2 regions of the Sulfuriflexus mobilis genome follow, and region 2 is predicted to be linked to the other one. Evidence: riboswitches for the same ligand, from Rfam matches in the RefSeq annotation. Region 2 holds a riboswitch; the other holds the start of a gene.
What was found. Region 2 has a riboswitch for cobalamin ahead of btuB (TonB-dependent vitamin B12 receptor). Riboswitches for the same ligand answer to the same signal wherever they lie in the genome.

Region 1 (3,421 bases), 1.1 Mb from region 2:
GGACTGGTTTGGATAGCCTTGCCGTCAGAGTTTTTATGCGCCGCGTCGTTCTGCTGCACGGCCTGTTTACTTTCCAGTACCAGTAGCGAGACGGTTATGGCCTGGCCGCCTGGCTGGGGAAGTTGCGTTCTTTCAATCGTCGGGCACAGGGCGATAATCATCCCATGTACTGTCAGTGACAGTATCAGAAAAATCATTATTCGCCCTGTGGCTGATCGAGTCATATCAATATGCGTATTGCATGGACAGGCTGATATTGCGTTCAGGTGCGGCATAGAAGGCAATATCGGTTGCGCCGAATGGTGGAATAGCCGGGTTATATGAGGTGGCTGCAAAGTCGCTGTATTTGCGGTCGGTCAGGTTGTTAACACGCAGTGCAGCAAGCCAGTTGTTACGTTGATAACCCAGTTTTATATTGAGTACAGTGTGACCATCAAGCTTGCCAAATGCGTTGGTGATGTCGCCGGCGGCAATCCGGTCACCAATGTATTGGACCTCGGCAAACACGTCCCAGTTTGAATCGATGTCATACGTGGCACTGACATGCGCGGTATTCCTGGCAACAAACGGGATGTCATTGCCTTTGAAGGCGCCCTTGTCGAATTCGGCATCGATGTAACTGTATTGTCCGGACAGGCGGAGCTTGTCCGTAGTCTGCCAGTTGGCCTCTAAAATCAGGCCATCACGAACCGTTGGGTCGAGGTTGATATTGGCAAAATTGACCGTGTCATAATCGATCTCATTGTCGAGCTTGAGACGAAACAGGGTGGCCCTGGCACTGTTGGCATGACGTTTCCATTCCGCTCCTGCTTCGTAGGAAGTGCCGGTCTGGGTCTCCAGTGCATTAACGCCGCCGAGTGTCTGGGTGTGCTCGTCAAGCTTGGCGAAGCGAAAGTTCCCGTCACGTCGGATGAAGGCGCGCCATTCCGGATTGACTTGCAGCGACAGGCCGGCTTCAAAGACGGTCTCGCTGTCATCAATTTCAACCCCATTAATGAATTTGAAGGAGTCAGCCAGGTCATTTTCTACGTTGGCTGCACGTGCGCCAACGATGGCCGTGAGTTTATTGCTGACAGGTATGACAACCTGTCCGTAAAAATTACGAACCTTCTGCTCGTTCGTGGTTGTACCGAAGGCGGTGAGCAAATAGTCGCTATTAATAAAGTCCAGTCCAATCGTAACAAGCGCTTCACCATTGTCGGTATCAAAGCTGCCTATTAGTCGTGGTGTCAGTTCCTCAACCTTACGTTCCTGAACGAAATTAAAACCACTCAAGCGACCGATCACATCAGTATCACGTTGGGTCAACTCTGCCTCAAGCTGCCAATTATTGCTCAGCACGTAGTTAAGTCCGATTCGCGCGCTATCGGTATCGGTGTCGGAAAAATCAGTAGGGAAGCGCGCGGCACGCCGGTCTAGTGCAAAGTCTGCGGCAAACAGGCCGCCAGGCAGCTGCAAGTCCTCATCGATGGTCTGATATTCAAGGAATACCTTGCCGGCGTCAAAGTCATAATCGAGTCGGCCAAGCAGGTTGGTGTAATCGACATCGTTCCTGTCACGGTAATTGTCGGCACTACGTTGAGAAGCACTTATCCGGTAACTCAGGCCATTATCCAGTTTGTTGCTGATCCCTGCAGTTATACTGTTGTTGTTATAACTTGCGGTAGTCAGTTTTACGTGAGCGTGTTCGGCTTCTGGGCTGCGGGTGATGATATTGATGACACCACCGACGGCCTGATCACCAAACAAGGTACCGGCACTGCCCTGAATAATTTCTATACGTTCAATGTCTTTAAGGTGGATGCTGCTGAACTCAGGGGCAGCAAGGTCAGGATTATTCAGGCGACGGCCATCTACAAGCAGCAGGGTATTGGAGCCGGCCGTTGCACCAAATCCGCGTATGCTGACGGTTATGCCTGATCCATCGCCGACCAGGTCACGGACCTGTACGCCACCCTGACCACGGAGAACGTCAGCCAGTGTTGAAGCACCACTGGCTTCAATATCCTGCCTGCTTATGACACTAATGCTTCCCGGTATGGTTGTATTTGTTTGTTCTGACCGTGTTGCACTGACCACAACGGTATCCAGTTGGGTGTTCGTACTGGCTGCGCTGGCAGAATTGGAAATGGCCGCCAGAATGAGACTGGCCAGCAGGGACTGATGAAACTTGGTCATACTTACTCCACGTAACAGGTATATGCTCGCCCGCACATACGCGTATTTAAGCATTGCAGGGGAGTAAGGGAAGGCAAACCAGATAGTAATGCCCGCTATAGTCGCCCGCCGCAACATGTCGCTAGATTGCATCGGGCCGGTCTCCGGGCTTACGAGTGGTTTTTCCAGGTTCATCGCCTTCCCATGCTGTGCACAGTGGCTGTATGACGGACCTTGACTCGATCACCGTTGCGGGGGCAGCGTCGGAATAGATAACACGTTTGGTGCATCGCACCGACTTCCCGTTTCACTCCATAGACAGATATGTCGTTGGAGCACCTAATGCAGGTGTGGCGATAGTAGGGGGAATGGCCAGGCTAGTCAATCGTGGAATTGAGATGTCAGGAAAAATCAATAACTTAGCACTGCCGGGGGCGTAATCAGTTCGGTAAGGCAGTTGGTTAAGGTCTATTCGGGTAACCACGCGGTTCGGCCGTTTGCCTCGAGCCGATGCATGGGGTGGCCATAGAGACGGGAGAGATTCTCTTCGCTGAGTACCTCATTCCTGGGGCCGGCCAGCACCTCGGTATGTTCAAACAGCATCAGTAAGTGGCTGCAATAACGGCTGGCAAGATTAATGTCGTGAAGACTCATGCAGAGACTGTGGCCATGCTTCTGAACATGTTGAATAAGGCGATCAAGCAGACGAATTTGCTGGTGGGGGTCGAGATGATTATGCGGTTCATCCAGCAACCAGAGTTGTGGTGACTGCACGATTAGGCAGGCAAGAGCGAGTCGCTGCTGCTCTCCCCCCGAAAGGGTAAGTACATTGCGTTGTGCCAAGGCCTTGAGGCCAACTATTTCCAGGGCTTGCATCGCCAGGTCCCTGTCAGACGCGGATTCAAATTGCCAGGCGTGCAGATGTGGGTGGCGGCCACTCAGGGCCGTTTCAATGACGGTGCCGGGAAATTCTTCGTGGTGGTCCTGAAACAGGACACCTAACTGCTGAGCAATCGTTCGTCGGCTCAAGGCGGTGAGTGGCTGATCATTGAGCAGGACAGTCCCGGCATTCGGCACGCGTAAACCGGCCAGTGTATGCAGCAGGGTCGTCTTGCCTGAGCCATTCATACCGAGAATGCCCCATACCTCGCCTGCCTGCATCTGCCAGTCAAGCTCGTGGCAGATATGCACGTTGCCAATTTTGATATCGAGTTGTTGCACAGCAAGTCTGTTCATCGTTGCTGGCCACGATAAAGCATGAACA
Region 2 (3,421 bases):
CGGCAAGACCCAGGCTGGGCGCAGATAAACACCGGCGAGGAAAAACACCGCCCAGGAGGCGCCGGGCAGGTGCTCAAGGGTTGCGAAGTGATGACCGCGTGTGCCGATCATGAGCAGGGTCAGGACAAGCCCGATGATGATCTGGTTTCGAGGGGATAATGTCAGCATAGTTTCTTCCTCCAGGGTAATTAAGGTTGGTAACGCAGGGTCACGAACAGACCGCGATCCGGCTGATTGAAAAATGCAGCAGTTTCATAGTCCTTGTCGAGCAGGTTTTCGAGACGTGCCTGTAACTGCCAGTCTCTGTCAAGCATGTAGTCGGTGCGCAGATCCAGCGTGGCATAGCCGCCGAGCTTGCGGCTGTTGGCAAGGTCCTCATAACGTTTACCTTCCGCGCGCAGCGTCGCACCCAATGAGTACTGGCCAAATTGGCGATCGGCATCGATGCGTAACGATTCTTCAGCGCGTCGCGGTAAGACATTGCCGCCGTTGGCACCGCTTGAGCGGTTCTCAGGATCGAGCAGACTGAGATTCGTATTGACGTCCCACCCCTTGAGCTGCGTGGTGAGTATTGCCTCAAGGCCGCGGATGCGGGCCTGGTTGATGTTTGCCGGCGCGAAAATACTTGAATCGTAGGCAATCAGGTCGTCGATGCGGGTCTCATAGACGTTGAGCGACCACTGGCCCCAACCGACCTTACCACCGAGACCAAGCTCGACGCTGCGCGACGCTTCGGGCCGAAGCGTGGCATTGCCGAAACCTGGAAAATAAAGCTCGTTGAAGCTCGGTGCCTTGAAGGCTGTGCCGTAGGCCGCGGTCAGCCGCAGGTTTTTAGCCAACGCATAACCCAGGCCGACCCCACCCGTCGTGTGCTCACCAAACTGTTCGTTATCGTCCTGGCGCAGGGACAGTTGCAGGTCATGTGCGGCGAACGCGCCCTGGTATTGAGCGAACAGCCCCTTGTCATTACGGGAGCTAACGGCATAAGCGGTGCTACCATCGACCCGGTCATTCTGGTAGTCGAGTCCCAGGGTGAGTAAATGATCATCTGCGATCGAGACATCGTTCTGCCAGGAAAGGCTATCACGCCGGGTATTGAACTGACTTCGCAGGGTGCCGTCGTTGAAGTTATCGGATTTATCCCGGCTACGGCCTGCGGCCAGACTTACCTGCCAGGTGTCCACGGGTGAGAAACGGAGCGTGCCGCCAAGGACCTGTTGAACCGATTCCGATTCGTTGACGAAGCTGCCATCGAAATCGGTGTCGCCGCGGGTGCGCAGTACATGTCCATCAACTTCGAGCCCGTTCTCCAAGCGGTAGCCGGCACGCAGGGAAGCGGACAGATTGCGGTAACCATCCTTGTCAGGTTCACGGGTAAAACAACCGGCACCGCCCGGTGAGGGTTTACCGTTACAGGCGTTAAACCCCCTGGTGTCGATACCGCTCGTACTCAGGCTGAACCAGCCACGATGGCCACTGCCGGAAACCCCGGCCGAGGCGCTATAGGTATTATCGCTGCCAGCGCCGATGCTGAAAAAGGGCTTGGGCGCACCGCCACCCTTGCGGGTGAATATCTGGATCACGCCGCCGATGGCCTCGGAACCATACAGGCTCGAACGCGGACCGCGCACGACCTCAATACGTTCGATTAACTCAACAGGGATATGTTGAAAGGCCGTTGTGCCAAGGGTCGCGGAACCCACCTTGACACCGTCGATGAGTACCAGCACATGATCGGATTCCGTGCCGCGGAGGAACACCGAGGTGGCCTTTCCGGCGCCACCGTTGTTGCTGATACTGATGCCGGCTATACCGCGTAGCAGGTCCTGTACGGATTGCGCCTGCTGACGCTCGATATCATCGCGGCTGATGACGGTTACCGAGGCGAGTGTTTTGTCCGCCGTCTGCGCGGTGCGCGTCGCGGTGACAATAAGGGGATCGAGTTCGGTGGCAAAAACAGTGTGGGGGCTCAGCAGCAGTAATGCCGCTGCAGACAAATAGCGTTTCATTATTTAAATTTCCTCTGGCACGCTCACCCGCGCGCAAATCAGTGACATATAGGCATCTACAGAGGAAAAAATCAGACGGAAACAGGCAAAACGACCTGTCAGCCGCAACATCGCCCTCCGCAATGCGAACCAATGGCTTCAGGCCGGTCTCCGGACTCGCAAGTGGTAGATGTCTACCTGGTCGGATCGCCTTCCCACGTCGAAACGCAGTGACTGTATGATCCGCCAAAACTCGCTTACCGTTGCGGGGGCAGTGCCGGGATTGTGCTGATTATTACCAGTACGCACCGGCTTCCCGTTTCATTCTCTGGGTGGATACCCATCGAACACCTGAAGCAACTTTGCTGACAGTATTGTGATTCTGCCGGCAAGTCAAGAAAGGAGATAAAAAAACGCACACACAGCGTCATCGCACTATGCACAATGACCCTGGGTAAATAAATAATTTGCACTGCCGTGTGCTCAACTATTTGTTTTACTTAGCAGACAGGCAAAATATGATTGCAGGCCTGTAACGTTTACGTGTTATCCGTTTTCGTTTTCTGCGACTTCCACAAACCCAAGGTCTTCCATGATGGTATAGCTGGCCGGGAGTACCAGTAAAGTAAGAAAGGTAGACGCAATCATACCGAATACGACACTGGCGACCAGTGGAACCAATACCTGGGCCTGCAGACTGGTTTCCAAGAGTAACGGGAACATACCGGCGACGGTCGTGATTGAGGTCAGGAAGATGGCGCGGAAACGATCCCGCACGGCCTGACCCGCGGCATCATGTAACGCCATGCCTTCACGACTGTGGATTTTTACGTACTCCACCAGCAGGATTGAATCGTTTACCACAATACCGGCCAGAGACACGAAACCGACCATGCTCGGCAGACTGAGGTCCAGCCCCATGAGCAGGTGACCCCAGATAACGCCAATGAGGGCCAGTGGGATATTGATCAATACCACCAGCGGTTCCCGATAATTACGGAACGTCAGGCTCAACAGCAGAAACACGCCGGCGATACCGGCAATAAAGCCACTCAATACCGAGGTGTTGGTTTCGCTGGCATTTTTTACTTCGCCCTCCAGACTGAATAGCAGGCCGGGATAAGCTTTTTGTAATTGGGGCAGGAAACGTTTTTTGCTGTCGTTGATCACAACATTGGTATTGGTGATTTCGCTATCGATATCGCCAGAAATGGTGATGGTGCGTTGATGATTGATGCGTACGATACGAGAAAATTCCCGCACTTCGTTAATTTGCGCAATGGCCGCCAGCGGTATAGCCTCTCCCTGTTTGGAAAAGACAGTGAGGCTTTCAAAATCGTTCAGTGCATTTTTCGGTTCGCTGTCCAGTTTGACATTTATCTCATAGGCCTCGCGCCCCTGATAGACATCACTGACCTTGGTGCCCTGGTAGG

Region 1: another riboswitch for cobalamin. It lies ahead of EL386_RS09370 (TonB-dependent receptor family protein); the one in region 2 lies ahead of btuB (TonB-dependent vitamin B12 receptor).

What each region holds. Positions count from the first base shown of each region.
Region 1 is NZ_AP018725.1:1,900,248-1,903,668, reverse strand. Features, by position in the region: gene EL386_RS09375 (energy transducer TonB) at 1-197, opposite strand, end outside; gene EL386_RS09370 (TonB-dependent receptor family protein) at 226-2,178, opposite strand; cobalamin riboswitch at 2,296-2,515, opposite strand; gene EL386_RS09365 (ABC transporter ATP-binding protein) at 2,626-3,393, opposite strand; gene EL386_RS09360 (FecCD family ABC transporter permease) at 3,390-3,421, opposite strand, start outside.
Region 2 is NZ_AP018725.1:763,348-766,768, reverse strand. Features, by position in the region: gene EL386_RS03950 (hypothetical protein) at 1-168, opposite strand, end outside; gene btuB (TonB-dependent vitamin B12 receptor) at 189-2,009, opposite strand; cobalamin riboswitch at 2,134-2,358, opposite strand; gene EL386_RS03940 (efflux RND transporter permease subunit) at 2,535-3,421, opposite strand, start outside.